Regions from separate parts of the Acetobacterium sp. K1/6 genome, predicted to be linked through region 1. Evidence: riboswitches for the same ligand, from Rfam matches in the RefSeq annotation. Region 1 holds a riboswitch; the other holds the start of a gene.
What was found. Region 1 has a riboswitch for cyclic di-GMP ahead of U2P91_RS06505 (hypothetical protein). Riboswitches for the same ligand answer to the same signal wherever they lie in the genome.

Region 2: it holds a riboswitch for cyclic di-GMP, as region 1 does, so the genes downstream of both, U2P91_RS02825 (glycosyl hydrolase family 28-related protein) here and U2P91_RS06505 (hypothetical protein) in region 1, are expected to answer to the same signal.

Annotation. Positions count from the first base shown of each region.
Region 1 is NZ_JAXQGA010000005.1:200,815-208,995, reverse strand. Features, by position in the region: gene ybeY (rRNA maturation RNase YbeY) at 1-259, shown strand, start outside; gene U2P91_RS06540 (diacylglycerol kinase family protein) at 289-690, shown strand; gene era (GTPase Era) at 711-1,607, shown strand; gene recO (DNA repair protein RecO) at 1,628-2,386, shown strand; gene U2P91_RS06525 (NifB/NifX family molybdenum-iron cluster-binding protein) at 2,425-2,787, shown strand; gene U2P91_RS06520 (VOC family protein) at 2,978-3,367, shown strand; gene U2P91_RS06515 (DUF3793 family protein) at 3,545-4,102, opposite strand; gene U2P91_RS06510 (DUF2325 domain-containing protein) at 4,105-4,437, opposite strand; cyclic di-GMP riboswitch class I at 4,928-5,012, shown strand; cyclic di-GMP riboswitch class I at 5,090-5,174, shown strand; gene U2P91_RS06505 (hypothetical protein) at 5,255-5,599, shown strand; gene U2P91_RS06500 (hypothetical protein) at 5,618-5,935, shown strand; gene U2P91_RS06495 (Flp family type IVb pilin) at 5,949-6,167, shown strand; gene U2P91_RS06490 (Flp family type IVb pilin) at 6,219-6,386, shown strand; gene U2P91_RS06485 (Flp family type IVb pilin) at 6,448-6,615, shown strand; gene U2P91_RS06480 (TadE/TadG family type IV pilus assembly protein) at 6,797-7,207, shown strand; gene U2P91_RS06475 (Tad domain-containing protein) at 7,208-8,181, shown strand, end outside.
Region 2 is NZ_JAXQGA010000002.1:200,363-208,543, reverse strand. Features, by position in the region: gene U2P91_RS02840 (nucleotide sugar dehydrogenase) at 1-664, opposite strand, end outside; gene U2P91_RS02835 (NAD-dependent epimerase) at 687-1,700, opposite strand; gene U2P91_RS02830 (glycosyl hydrolase family 28-related protein) at 1,925-3,952, opposite strand; cyclic di-GMP riboswitch class I at 3,965-4,047, opposite strand; gene U2P91_RS02825 (glycosyl hydrolase family 28-related protein) at 4,171-5,766, opposite strand; cyclic di-GMP riboswitch class I at 5,779-5,853, opposite strand; cyclic di-GMP riboswitch class I at 5,903-5,978, opposite strand; gene U2P91_RS02820 (leucyl/phenylalanyl-tRNA--protein transferase) at 6,451-7,314, shown strand; gene U2P91_RS02815 (WbqC family protein) at 7,342-8,061, opposite strand; gene U2P91_RS02810 (lipopolysaccharide biosynthesis protein) at 8,134-8,181, opposite strand, start outside.

The sequences.
Region 1 (8,181 bases):
TCCCATGCATGAGGATTTCATCCTTCATCGCGAAGCAATCATTAAGGATAATCCTTTTCTGCCTTTGCTGCTTGGAGATATTGTCATCTGTATCCAGCAGGCCGAAGCTCAAGCCAAGGAGTACGGAAACAGCCTAACCCGGGAGCTTTCTTATTTATCGGTGCATAGTGTTCTACACCTGTTGGGCTATGACCATATGGAGGAGGACGAAAAATCCGAAATGAGACGCATCGAAAAGGAAATTATGGGTGACGACTAGATTACCCGTCCAACCTGAAACGTGTCGTCGTGTTTTATCCAAACAGTAAAAATCAGGAGGTGGGAGAGATTAGAAGAAAGTTAAAAAAGAGTTTTTCTTTTGCCGTTGAAGGTATTCTCTATACCCTTAAAACCCAGCCCAACATGCGGATTCACTTTGGTGTTGGATTTATCACCATTGCCTTTGGTTTTGTTTTTCAAATTGAAAGCTATGAATGGCTGTCATTAGTGATTATGATTGGATTTGTTTTTATCCTGGAGATCATCAATACAGCTATCGAAACCCTGGTGGATCTTTATACTGAGGAATACCATCATCTGGCCAAAGTTGCCAAGGATACAGCTGCAGGGGCTGTTATGGTGGCCGCAATTATGTCGGTTTGTGTGGGGCTGATTATCTTTTTACCAAAAATTATCAATTGGTTTTTTTAGCCAAAGAAAGAATGTGAACAATGAACGAAAACTTTAAATCCGGATTTATCAGCATCGTCGGTCGCCCAAATGTGGGGAAATCGACCTTGCTTAATAATATAATGGGAGAAAAGCTGGTGATTACCTCAGCTAAACCACAAACGACCCGAAATGCTATCCGTTGCATTTATACCGATGAACAGGCCCAGATGGTTTTTATTGATACCCCGGGGATGCACCGACCCAAAAACCGGTTAGGTGACTACATGCAAAAAGCCGCGGAAAATACTGTATCCGATGTGGATGTGGTTTTATATCTGGTCGAGCCGGAAACAAAAATCGGACCTGGGGATCAGTATATTCTGGAAAAACTAAAAGCCAGTAAGACACCGGTTATCTTAGTGATCAATAAAATTGATCTACTTCCCAAAGAGGATGTTTTAATCACCATTGCGGCTTATCAAAAATATGATTTTCTCAACGCAATCATTCCCATTTCCGCGGTTTCGGGAGATGGGGTTAAAGAGCTTTTGAAACTTATTACTGGACTGCTTAGTCCGGGTCCGATGTTTTTCCCGGCCGATATGATCATTGACCAATCAGAGCGTTGGATTGTTCAGGAATTGATCCGCGAAAAACTTCTGAACCTTTTAAATGATGAGGTTCCCCACGGCATTGCGGTGGAAGTTACCACCATGAAACCCCGTAAGGGAAAGGATACCATTGACATTGAAGCCACCATTTTCTGTGAGCGAAAAACTCACAAGGGCATCCTGATCGGCAAAGGTGGCTCCATGCTGACCAAAATTGGTACTCAAGCCCGGAAAGATATTGAGTTTTTTCTGAAATCGCAGATCAATCTACAGTTATGGGTAAAGGTGCGATCCGATTGGCGGGATAAGAATTTTGATTTGAAAGATTTAGGCTATTTTGAATAAATCCTCTAGTTGGGAGAATTATGGCTCTGATTAAAACAAAAGGACTGGTCATTAAAGAACAGCCCTATAAAGAACAGGATAAAATTCTGACCATCTTCACCGAAGATGATGGTAAGATTCAATGTATTGCCCGTGGTGTCCGACGTCAGAAAAGTGGCCTTCTGGCCAGCACCCAGATCTTTGCCTATAGTGAATTTGTTTATTATCCCGGTAAGAATTTTGGCATCATCAATCAGTCCAATTTAATTGAGGCCTTTTATCCATTGCGGAATGATCTGACTAAAATGGCCTTGGCTTCTTATTTACTGGATCTGATGTATAATGCCTATGAATTTTTTCAGAAAAGCCCGGAAATTTTAAAACTACTCCTTCACGTATTGTTTTATATATCAGCTGGAACAGCAAAAAACGACCTGGTTCTGGTGGGCGCCTTTCAAATGAAACTAGTTAGTTATTTAGGCTACCGCCCAGGTCTAAAAACATGTATGATGTGTCAGAATGATCAAGATTTAAGCCTCTTCAGCATTGAAAACAATGGGGTCATTTGCAGTGACTGTCAGGAACCAACCGAGGGATACCTCTATAAGCTGAGCCCCACGATGTTAAAACTACTCCGGGATTTTTTAGGACAGCCGATCAAACAGCTAAAAGATCGGGAAGTAAGCACCGTCGAGGTGATAAAAATAAATGATCTGTTGGATCATTATATCGGTTACTGCATTGGAAAATCTTCCAAAGCTTATGCCTTTTATAAAACCATGCTCACCCCTCTGAATTAAAAAAATACGTTAACAAATTAAAAAGATTGGAGATAAATATGAAAATTGCAATGACTATGAATGGAAAAGAACTGGAGTCATCGGTTGCTTCTGAATTTGATACCAGCCAGTATTTATTGGTGGTCCGACGGTCAGAGACTGCGATCGAGTCAATTGAAAAAATTGAGGATTTAACAGCAGAGCAGCTGGCTCAAAGAATCATTGATTTGAACTGTGAAGGAATTATCACTGGTAACTTCAAAAGTCAATCGGCCTTTGATCTTTTGGCTGACGCTTGCTTGACCCGGTTTCTTGGAGCCGGTCATTCCGGTTGGGAAGTCCTGGAATTGATGAAGAAACGGACCTTGCCGTTGCTTAGAAATTTCGAAGGTACCGAAGGATGTGCCGGTGAGCACCACTAAATGTTTAGCGTAGAAATGTTATGACAAGGGATTCTGGAGCCTGAAAAGTGTCTAAATGCAACGGAAGAAGGATGACGATATGGACAGATATCTCACTACGATCCAGAGGTTGTAGAGAGCTTAGCTGAAATATTAAAAAAAGTGATACAGAAAGTGATATAGGAATAAATTAAGTTATAAGGAGACTATTATGGGAAATTACAAAATGGCACATACGATGATTCGGGTATTGGATTTGGAACGATCTTTAGCGTTTTACAAAGAAGCACTAGGATTTGAGGAAGTGAAGCGACGGGACGAACCAACTTATGAATTCACCTTGGTGTTTTTAGGGGATGGCCGTTCTAACAGCCATCAGTTGGAACTGACCTTTAACTATGGGCAAGCACTCCCTTATGATTTGGGGACGGCCTATGGTCATTTAGCGGTGCTCGTTGATGATCTTGAGGCGTCTTTTGCAACTCACGAAGCAAAGGGCTATAAGCCAACACCGCTAAAAGGACTGAGTGGCGATGGGAAACCCCGTTATTATTTTATAACTGATCCGGATGGTTATAAAATTGAGATTATTCGGAATTAAATAATCATTGTGGGAGCTGATTGAAGATACGCTCTATTACTATATTTTTGATTATGAATTAATTAAGAAATATTGTATTCAGAAATGCTTAAGTCCCAAAGAAGCTGTCGTAATCAATAAAGAAGAAAAATCACTTAAACCTATTGCCTAAAATAAGTCAAAATGTCTAAGAAATTCTTACGCGGCTACTGTTAAACGTATGATCGAAGATCCCTTGAGAAGGCATTGATAATATTTTGTCGCGCATTTTTTATATTTGCTGAAAAGTTTAATTTTTTCGTTCGCATTACAATAGACTTTCCAGTAACCGCAATGTTTACAGTTTTTTCCTTCGTTTTGGATAAAGCCTTCTACATCTTCAAAAGGATAGCTCAAGAACAAGCCAATTTCATGGGGGAAATCTGCTGAGTCGTGAATGCGTTCTGATAAAAATGCCAAACACGATTCAAGATCCCCTGTTGGATAGCCAATTTTGTTTAAAAAACGTTCGACTTTGGGACATGAGAGGTCACGGTTAAGTCTATTTTTACGGTAGACGTACAGAAGAACACGATTTCGATTGGTTTTTAATCGTTCAAAATAAACTCCACGAGCATTCAAAGTATTGTTCCAATTGGTGATTTGATTAATCAACTGATCGTGATCATCGAAAGAATAGCTAAATAAATTCCCAGTTTTGATTCCAGCTAGAGTTGGAGAGCAGTGTCGGATAATTTCTTCCTCAAAAGTACTCATTGTTACACTCCGCGGGATATCGTTTTTAAATGGCACTTGTCCCGTTTTTCGCACACAGAACAGTGCTCATCTAAAATGCTACGTAATGCAGATAAGCTACTTGTATGCGATCGAGCGAGCGGCAAGTTAAGTCTTTTCGCTTCAAAGGTCGCACAGTTAACCATTTTATGAGAGACGGTTCCAGTAAATAATACGATTAGATCAGGAACTCCGATTTTCTTTTTCAGGGCACCCTGCATTTGAGTGAATACCTTGGCACGGCAGTTATACTCTTTACATAGGTCTTTATATTGATAAATCATACGATCATTTCCGCCAATGATAACAATGCTCATAAGATAACCTCCAGTTTAAATATATGTTAGATGTTGCTAACATAATCAAAATGTAACACAGTCTGCTTTCTGTGTCAAATACTTAATTATTTATTAAGTATTTTTTAGAGGGAATACAACAAGGCGAACAAATGTATTTATGTAAAAATTATAACTATAAAATCATCTCTGAGGTTAGCGTGTTTTTTTTTTCGATGGCTTAAGTATTTGCAGCATTAAAAATTAACATTTCTAAAGAATGGCAATAATATTAGATTATCATAATAAAAGATAATATTGATAACTATATAACAATTAGATGCAACATAATTTAAGGATAATCGAATGAATGTTGAGAAACATCGACGAACATAATGAATTCGTATCTTTATGTTTAGTATGACAAATAAAAAATAATGTGCAAAATATTACTCTTTAATATGCTCGGTATTTAAAATATAGCAAATAATTCTCTTGACATATCAAATACAATGAACTATCATGATCTCAATAGAATATTTAGCAAACTTATCGAAAGGTAAGGACGCAAAGCTTTAGGGTCTAAGTAATTTTTTATATGACAGCCAGTTGCAAGATAACATCATTATATGGTGTATTTAGTGCAACGTGTCAGAGCGTTGTTTTTTTATTCTAGTTTTCTCCTGTTGGACAATTTAATATTCGGCAAACTTACCGAAAGGTGAGGACGCAAAGCTATAGGGTCTAAATAATTTTTTATATGACAGCCAGTTGCAGATTTTAGGTGTATTTAATTCGCCTTTAGTGCAACGCGTAAATCGTTGCTTTTTTATTACCAAAAATTACTGGAGGTGAGCTGATGAACCAATTTGCAATAACTGTACTGGTTTTATTAACCGGAGCTGTCGTTGGCGCTTTGATGGAAAAATCTTCTGTATACTTGATCAAGCAAAGAGTTAATATTCTGAAGCACCCTCAATTTTCAGGCAGTGTTTCAAAAACAATCTTTTGGGCGATAATGAATGCATTTGTTTGGTTAGTCTTTGTAAAACTGAATGGACTTGAAGCAAAAACACTGGAATATATGATGCTCTTTTCAATCTGTATCATTCTTTCGGTAGTAGACATCAGCATAAAAAAAATCCCCAACGAACTGGTATTAATGACCATCTTCGTCGGTGGAGCCTTTGTCATAACAAGGTAACCCATTACAAGTATCGGGATGAATATTTTTGGTTTAGTGATTGGTTTTATTATTTTCTTCTTACCAGCAATGATCGGAAAGGGTGCTGGTTGGGGAGACGTAAAATATGCAGCGGCAGTTGGTTTTTGTTTAGGGGTATATGGCATTATATCGGCAATTATGATTATGACATTCTTTTTGATGATCTACACAATTTATCTGATTATCAGAAGAAAAGGTAATTTAAAATCAAAGGTTGCCTTGGGACCGTTTATGGCATCCGGTTTTGTCTCAGTTTTAGTTATAAATCTTATAAATGCAAACGATCATCTATTTGAATTTGGAATGTTATTTTAAGGATTGAAAATAAATGTTAACGATTACGAAATTTAATCAACAATTATTAAGGGAGAAAAAAGAAATGAAAAATGCATTGTCAAGGATAATTAGAACAGAGGACGGACAGGGGCTGGTTGAATATGGACTAATCATAACGGGGATCGCACTAGCTGCTATTGCTGCCATCTGGTTATTAGGACCACAAATCGGCCAAATGTTTACTGACATCGGCACTCAATTAGCAGCATGACAGAACTTATTAGTTAGACTAATAAATAATATATTAAAAGGAGAAAATAAAATGAAAAGCGTATTTGTACGAATGATGAAAGAAGAAGATGGACAGGGTTTGGTTGAATATGGATTAATCATTGCCGGGATCGCATTAGCCGCAATTGCCGCAATTTGGTTGTTAGGACCACAGATTGGTCAATTCTTTACGGATATTGGAACTCAGTTGGCACTTTAGAAAAAGCAATAGTGCACACAACTGACAAAACGAACACAAAAAAATTAAAAGGAGAACTAAAATGAAAAATTTGTTTACAAACATGATGAGGGAAGAAGATGGACAGGGTTTGGTTGAATATGGATTAATCATTGCCGGGATCGCCTTGGCAGCCATTGCTGCTATCTGGTTATTAGGACCACAAATTGGCCAATTCTTTACGGATATTGGAACCCAATTAGCATTATAAAATCTATTGGTAGTTATTGCGTTTGCGGTGAAGAAACTAGTGGCATATTGGCAACGTCAGAGTAGAGATTTCTGTCAGACGTAATCAATATGCCTTTTTTAATGAATTCAACAATTGACATAGGTTGGGTTCAAAAGGACTTAATAATAAGATCATTTTTATAAATGATCGGGGAGGGAAAATGTTTGCAAACATAATCAAAAAAATAAAAAAAGAAGACGGACAGGCCATTGTTGAGCTTGCATTAACCTTGCCAATTTTGATTATGATTTTGTGTGGAATCATCGATTTTGGTTGGTTGTTTATGAACCAGAATAGTATTGATTATGCCTCCCGAGAGGGTGCACGCTATGCGATCGTTAATTCAACCAGTAAAACAGCAATTGAAGAGCATATCCGGACGATTGCTCCGGAGAACATTGCCAGTACAGTTGATATCGACATTACTTTTACGAATGTCTCAAACCCTCGTCTTGGAGATGTGGTAATTGAGATTAGCGATGATATTGCTATTCTAACACCAATTGTCGGTGTTTTCGTCCAGGGTGAAACCATGAATCTTTCTTCATCCTGTACCATGAAGGTAGAGTAAATGAAAAAATTAATCGAAGTTTTCAATAAATACCGACCTTTTAAAAGGATAGAAAATGAAGAACATGGCGACGCATTGATTATTGTAGCCGTATCGATGGTTTTTATATTTGGAATATTGGCATTGGTGATCGATCTGGGATTGGCCTATTTAAGCACCGGGGAACAGCAAAAAGCGGCCGATGCGGCGGTGTATTCAGCGGGACGGTTGCTACCCATTGAAACCGGCAATACGGTAAAGGTCAATCAGATAAAAAATAGTGCCGTTGATTATACCAGCCTGAATGGATTTGAAGATTTAACGCAAGACGATATTGTTTTAGGTAAAATCAGCAATGGCCAATACACGGAAATACGGGTAACCGTTGATAACACTGTCCCCATGTATTTTGCCAAAATATTTGGGATTGACTATCTTGATCTTTCAAGAAGTGCTGTCGCAAAACTTTCTCCGGTCATCCGAACCAGTGGGGTTGCCCCCATTGGTTTGACCAAAGAAGAAATGGATGCCCGAATTGCCAGCAACAACCTGACTCATGTTACCTTAAAATATGGCATCCAAAGCGGCTCAACCTCATTCTTTGGTGCCCTGGATCTTGATGGACAAGGGGGCGGAGCCAGCGACTATCGAATCTGGATTACCCAGGGTTATGCTGGCGAAATCAGCGTAGGTGACGTGCTGTTGGAAGAAAGTGGAAATATGGTGGGTCCCACCTATCAGGGCTTTGAGGAACGGTATGCATCCTGTACCCATTTTGGAGCTCTCAGTGGCGGTGATGGCTGTACCACAGAGAACTTTGAGGCGTCTTGTCCGAGAATTGTCAAGGTTCCCGTTTATTCCTTTGGCGTCGATAAAAAAACAGTGGTGGTGGAGGGCTTTGCCGCATTTCTTCTGGAAAACCAGACGAATGATGGTTATATTACTGGATCATTCTTAAATATGGTATCAAATGGCGCCTCTTCGGGAAGCAATGT
Region 2 (8,181 bases), on a different contig from region 1:
CTCTTACCTCTGCATATGAATCGAGCTCATTAAAATAAGCGACTCTTAAAGCCAGGTATGTATTGGCAAAAAGTTTGATTGCTTCTGCCTCCGTAGAATTCGTGTAAAGAATTTGAATATCTTTTTTTAACGCACCCTGAGCCAGTAATTCCGCAAAGACTTGTGCACGTTCTGAGCGCTCTCCAACCACAATTCTTGACGGATAAAGATTGTCATACAAAGCATGCCCTTCTCTTAAAAATTCTGGTGAAAAGATAATATTCTCTGCTTCAAATTTTTCTTTTATGGCCTCTGTATAACCAACTGGGATGGTAGATTTTATAATCATCACCGCATCTGGATTGATGGCCAAAACGTTTGCAATAACCGCTTCAACGGTTCTGGTATTAAAATGGTTTTTTTCCGGATCATAATTTGTTGGTGTTGAAATAATCACATACTCGGCATCTTTGTAAGCTTCATAGTTATCAGTTGTTGCACGTAAATTAAGTTGTCTGGTATTTAGATATTCTTCAATTTCACTGTCAATAATCGGAGATTTTTTATTGTTGATCATCGCAACTTTTTCTTTTATAATATCAAGTGCAATAACCTCGTTGTTCTGAGCCAATAAAATGGCATTTGACAACCCCACATAGCCGGTTCCGGCGATTGTTATCTTCATTTTAATATCCCCCGTCGTTATCTTATTTATTGATCTTGTAATATGATTTATACCATTTCACAAACTGAGCCAAACCCTTTTCAATACTTGTACTCGGTTTAAAACCAATATCTTTCTCAAGATCGCTGACATCCGCATAGGTTATCAACACATCACCTGGTTGCATCTCCATAAATATTTTTTCCGCTTTCATCCCCAGTTGATCTTCTAAGATCGTAATGAAGTGCATTAAATCTACCGGACTGTTATTTCCGATATTATAGATCTTATACGGTGCAAAACTTGTGCTTAAATCATCTACGCGTTCATCCCAATTCTCATTGGCAATGGGAATTTTATCAATTAATTGGCTGATACTCCGTACAATATCGTCTACATAAGTAAAGTCCCTTTTCATTTCACCGTGATTAAAAACCTTTATCGGTGTTCCTGACAAGATATCCTTAACGAAGGAAAAATAAGCCATGTCCGGTCTTCCATACGGTCCATAGACCGTGAAAAACCGCAATCCCGTTGTTGGAATATTATATAAATGGCTGTATGTATGTGCCATCAGTTCGTTCGCTTTTTTTGTTGCCGCATAAAGGGAAACCGGATGATCAACATTATGGTTCGTAGAAAATGGCACAACTTTATTTCCACCATAAACAGAACTTGACGAAGCATATATTAGATGCCTAACCGGGTAATTGCGACATGCTTCAAGTACATTCATAAATCCGATGAGATTTGAATCAAGATAGGCATAGGGATTGCTAATCGAAAAACGAACTCCCGCCTGGGCTGCCAAATTAATTACATACTCTGGACGATGTGTTTCAAAAATCTTATCAACTGAAGGCTTATCTTTTAAATCAGCCTTGTAAAATAAAAATTGTTTATGTGCTTCCAAAATTGCTAATCGATCTTTCTTTAACGATTGTTCATAATAATCGTTCAGATTATCAACGCCTACAATTTGATGATTCTGTCTAAGCATTAAATTCGCCAAATGAAAACCAATAAAGCCTGCTACCCCAGTAATTAGTATCTTCATTTTTACAACCGCCTTTATTATCGACTTGTTTTTTTTGATAGATAATTTATATTTTACCCTTTTTGCTCCCATCTTACCAGTTTTTTAATTAATATTCATTCCGATAAAATAGTTTTCCATTTTTATATTGTTTTATCATAACTTAAAAAAAGCCCTGTTTAAAACAAGACTTTTCAAAACTTTTATTTTTGAGATTGTGTGAAATGATTTTGATCGATCGTTCTCTAGTCAACTTTTGCTGTCAAAAGGTTAAAGTTGTTGGCAACTACCGAGAAATCAGAACTGGCATTCAACCGCTGAAATCCGCTATACGAATTATCAGATACTTGAATTGACGTTCCTTCCGGGTTGTAAATCAAATAAGAATACGCCGTACCACTGTTCGTAAAGGTATTATTTCGAAGGACTGCCTGCGATCCCACGCCTCTGAATCCGATGCCATATTTATCAATGCTTTTGTATTTAAAGTTTGAATTTTCAACAACGACGTTGGTCGTTTTTGATGCGCTGTTAGCACTTATTAAAGGAATTTTATCCACATTCGTTACGTCCATGCCAGAAATATTTGTATCCTTTACTTCTCCGATTAACCAGAATAGTGCTCCTGCCATACCGGTTGAGTCGACAGTAACATTTGAAATATTTGACTGCGAACTGTTACCAATGCTGAACGCTCCAATATCGGAGGTCGATGGTATGGCTCCGCTGATATTTACATCGTTTATGCTTAAGTTATTTGCATTTACAATTTTGAATCCCAGACTACTGCCTTCGATGCTTAATCCTCTGATGGTAACGTTATTCGCACCGGTATTGATGTGCATACCGACGACACTGTTTTTAATACGACAGTTCTCAAAAACGATATGATCAGGAGCGGTAGGGAATTTGTCATTGCCAGCCACCGCAATTCCTCCTCCAGAAGCATTGTTAAACTCGACATTTCCAAAGTAAAAATGACTGTTATCACCGCGGATGTATGCCGAATGTAACCATTTTGTTCCGCCCTCGCTCGAATTCAAAACACTGTCTGTCATCGTAAAGTTATTGGTTCCTGAAATTTGAATCGGCATGCCAGATTTATCAATTTTCAGATTGCTGATGGTAATTCCAGTATTTCGAGTACTTCCAGATTGCCCCATTTTTATGCCAACATACATACTGTCCATAGCGACATCTTTGATCGTCAGGTTACTGATCCCCTGAAAAAACATCCCCTGCACATTACTGATCATGCTGTTTGCATAATAATCGGTTCCAGCGATCGTGTTTTGAGATTTTAGTGTCAATCCTTCAATGGTTACGTTTGAAATATATGATGCGGGATTCGACCATAGAATATTTGCAACTGCTGACTGCTGGGGCGCCATGTATAAAGTCGCGCCATAGCCGCTAATTTTTGTATTATTCTTTAATTCCAGTTGACTCGTAACCATATAGGTTGCAGCAGGCATTGTTAAGGTTACATTTTTACTACTTGCCTCGTTAATGGCTTTTTGTATCGCTGATGTATCATCACTGACACCATCGCCTTTCGCACCAAAATCTCTGACGTTGACTTCCTGACTCACTGGTGGGGTTGGTTCTGTGACTCCTGGGTCTGTGACTCCTGGGTCTGTGACTCCTGGGTCTGTGACCACTGGGTCTGTAACCACTGGGTCTGTAACCACTGGGTCTGCGGGTTCGTTGGCTACTCCAGCTGACTGCTTTTCAATGATGATTTCAATTGCCTCTAAGCGCAGACTTTTTCCTTCCGAGCCTGAGAGTGCCCCGTCTGACACCCAACCTTGAACCCAACCTTCATTTTGAATATGGGTTCGGTATTTAACAGAATAATTTGCTGCATTCTCACCGGTTAATCTAATCTGGATTCCTTCCAGCCGAAATCCTTCGCCTTCAGATCCTGAAAATTCTCCGTTTGTAGCCCATTCCTGCTCCCATCCCTTATTTTGCACATGTGTCCGATATTCAATTTCTAACCCTGAGGGGACGCTTCCAGTCAGATTTATTTTTATTCCCTCGAGGCGATATCCCTTTCCTTCTGAACCGGAGAGTTCACCACTACTCATCCAGCCCTGTGACCAACCTTCATTTTGTATATGGGTCTGATAGGTGACTCCAGGTAATTCAGTCGCTTCGGTATCGATGGTTGCTGCTAAAACGTTCGAAGAAAAAACGCTACTTAACATCAATAGGATTACCACCACACTTACACAAATTTTCTTTGCGCGATGATCCAAACTATAACTCATTTTTTTGCTCCTTTCGGCAACCGGCTACCTTTCTCTTTGAGTTAAGGCCCTTAGTTTTGCGTCCCAACTTTTCAATTGGTTTGCCTTTATCGTGGACAAAATTGTTAATATTCGACCACTTTAATTTGTAAAATAAAGCCTTGTTCAAAAGAGCAAGGCTTTTAGTAATTGCTTTATTGAATTAATACGATAAACGATATGTCCATTTTTAAAATCGATTAGTCAACTTTTGCTGACAGAAGGTTGAAATTATTGGTAGCTACTGAAAAGTCCGAGCTGGAAGTCAAGCTTTGGAATCCGCTGTAAGAATTGTCAGATACCTGAATAGCTGTTCCTTCGGGATTGTAGATCAGATAAGAATATTCAGCACCGTTATTTACAAAGGTATTGTTTTGAAGCACTGCTTGTGAACCAACGCCTCTGAAACCAATTCCGTATTTATCGATATTGTTATATTCAAAACTGGAGTTTTCTACAACAACATTGGTCGTTTGAGACGCGCTGTTGGCACTAATCAAGGGAATCTTATCCACATTCGTTACATTCATTCCAGAAACGTTAGTATCTTTTACTTCACCAATTAGCCAGAATAAGGCTCCTGCCATACCATTGGCATCGACTGTAACATTTTCTATATTTGCTTGATAACTATTATTAATAATGAATGCACCAAGATCAGTAGTTGATGGCATCGCACCGCTAATGTTTACATCTTTGATATTCAGGTTGTTTGCATCCGTTATCTTAAACCCCAAACTGCTTCCTTCGATGGTTAAACCTGAGATACTCACATTGTTTGCACCAGTATTGACGTGCATACCGACAACACTGTTTTTAATACGACAATTCTCAAAGACAATATGATCGGGTGCAGTGGGGAATTTATCATTGCCAGCTACTGCAATACCGCCACCAGGGGCATTATTAAATTCAACATTGTTAAAAAGGAAATTACTGTTATCGCCTCGGATGTATGCTGCATGAAGCCACTTCGTTCCGCCAGAATTGGCATTCAGAATGCTATCTGTCATGATTAAATCGTTGGTACCAGAAACCTGAACAGGCATGCCAGTTCTATCGATATTGAGGTTGCTGACAGTAACTCCCTGATTCCGGTTGCTTCCAGATTGTCCCATTTTTAAGCCTACATACATACTATCCATCGAAACATCTTTGATCGTCAGGTTACTGATGCCCTGAAAAAACATCCCCTGAACGTTGCTGATCATGCTGTTTGCGTAATACTCGGCACCTGCAATCGTGTTTTGAGATTCTAGTTTCAATCCTTCGATCGTTACATTAGAAATATACGAATCTGGATTTGACCATAAAATATTGGCAACTGTTGACTGCTGGGGTGCCATGTACAAGGTTGCACCATAGCCGCTGATTTTTGTATTGTTCTTCATTTCCAATTGACTCGTAACCACATAGGTTGCCGCCGGAATTAACAAGGTGACATTTTTACTGCTTGCCTCGTTAATGGCTTTTTGAATGGCCAAGGTATCATCGCTGATACCATCCCCTTTCGCTCCAAAATCTTTGACGCTGACTTCCTGACTGACAGGTGTCGTTGGTTCTGTAACTTCTGGTTCTGTCACTATCGGTTCTGTGACTACCGGTTCTGTGACTACCGGTTCTGTCACTACCGGTTCTGTCACTACCGGTTCTGTCACTACCGGTTCTGTCACTACCGGTTGAGTAATTCTAATCGGTCTTCTTGGGGGTCTAACTCTGGCAGCAAACGCTGAATTTACTGGCATCGCACTGAATAATACAAATAGTGTGACTAAAAAAACAGATAACTTTTTCATGATGGTATTCCTTTCGGTAGCTGGCTGCCATTTTACAGGCCCTTAGCTTTGCGTCCCAACTTTTCAATTGGTTTGCCTTTATCGTTGGATAACGATGAATTCAGAACAAAAATAATTTCAAATAAAAAACTTCCCCTTCGGTAACTGGCTGCCATTTTACAGGCCCTTTAGTTTTGCGTCCCTGTTTTTCAACAGGTTTGCCTTTATCGTTGGAAAGTTATTCCACGATACTTATTAACTTAACTCTGTTTTTTTGTTGATACCTTCCTTTCGTTAGCTACCTACCGACTTATAGGCACTAAACTTTACGCCACTGAATTTTAACAGGTCCGTATTTACTCCTAGAAAATAAAACTGTAATTAATACAACTCAATCATTAGTTGTCATCTATTAAACGTCTCTTAAACCTATGCATTTGATAAATATGCGATCATTTTTTGTAACTATTAAAATGAAAGCAGGAGAATATTCGAATATTAAAGTATTTACTTTTACGAAGTCACTATATCACATATCCAGAGATTAGTCAATACCTGTTGGATGCTTTATATTAATAATATTTTAATACTTAATTGATTTTCCTAGATTCTTGCGTAATAATCAATTTTTGGGGCAAATAAAGAGTATATAAAAAATATCCAATAAATCCGAACTCAAAATATTAATTTATAGGAGTAAAATCAGTGCTAAAAAAAATAAAATTTCTACTCATTACAATGGATAAACGCTTTTTTAAAGGCATTTTCAAAGCATTTTATACACGTCATTTACAGTACCGAGGAAAAGCATACTGTCTAACCAATGAATTATACTTTCCTCCTCATACATCTTCAAACAAGAACATACGTATTGGACCTGCTGGAGAATTATTGGCTATCGGTGGCGATTTAACTCCAGAACGAATTATTTACGCTTTTAAAAACGGAATCTATCCATCATCACTCATTAATCAGCCAATTCTCTGGTGGACATCAGAAATTCGTTGTGTGCTGTTTCCTGATCAGGTTCATATTTCAAAAGTTATGTGGCGACTAATCAAGCATAATAGTTTTTATCTGACGGTAGACAGAGCTTTTATTGACGTTGTAAATGGGTGCACTGAATCAAGAGAAAACTACACTTGGCTAACACCTGAACGTAGAAAATCCTGCTGTGTTTTGCATGACTTAGGTTACAAACACTCCATCGAAGTTTGGTATAACAAAAAACTGGTTGCCGGTTTGTTTGGATTCGCCTTTGGCTCCTATTTCCATATTTCCTCAATGTTTACACGAATTAATCACGCTTCAAAATTTGCAATGATCGCTCTAGCCATTCGACTGGAAGAATTGAATTATGCAATCCTGGACTGCGGAACTTGGCCAACTGATCACCTGAAAAGTATGGGCGCTGTCATTATTGATCGTGATCAGTTTCTTGAGCTGTTGGACCAAAGTATTAAGGCTCCTGAAGTCATCGAAGATTGGGAAAGCTTGTTTGAAGATTGGGACTTTTGCCAAGCCGTAAAAAACCACTTTGTCAAAAATAAGCATGATACAATTTCATAAATCTGTATCAAACCTTGCCTAAAAGCGCTAGCCCCTGCCGTCAATTAGATCATATTCCGTTAGTAGCGCTTTAACCTGCGTCAATGAATTAAACATCAGCACATCTATGATCGATAAATTGGGAACAAATGTATTGTAATACTGCCGATAGTGTAGCGATTCTCGCGTTTTAATAAACTTTAAAAGAATTCCGTTTTTTTTAAATTGCTCTGCTGAATAAAGATCCATTCCACCAATTGAATTTATATAACGATTTGCTTTGAGTTCTTTGCATACGTAGATAACAGAATCCTGATAGTTCAGTTCAGGTGAAAGCTTGAAACTCGATTCGATGATCATCTCTGTCTTAATATCCAGATATGCACAAATTTCCGTAATGCTATTTATTAAATATTTTGCCACATTATTATCATCATAATTTATGATTGTTTCAATAAGTGGATAAACCGTTTTAAATTCCGGTGCCTTACGATAAGAATTCACAATCTTATTCAGAAAGGTAGACCTCCCCTTTGTTCCTTCCTGAATTGCGAAGCTGCGCTCATTGATTTTTAGGACGTAACTATCTTTATTTAATGGCAGCGTAATCATCGACGGCGCTCCATTTAATAATATCCGGTTTCTGTGAATCCATCCTTGTTTTATAAATTGCACATCATCAGCAATAACGAAACAATCCGAACAATTGATCATTTGATAATACCCAATGTAGGGGAATAGATAGGGTTGCATTATTGAAATATCCACTTTATTTCCTCACTTTTTTATTCAGACTGATTTTTTCCTAGCCGCTAAAGAAACTCCCTTTATATCGTCAGCTTATTTGCGCTTATTTCGATTAACCAGCAGTTCTTTTCCGGTTACTAA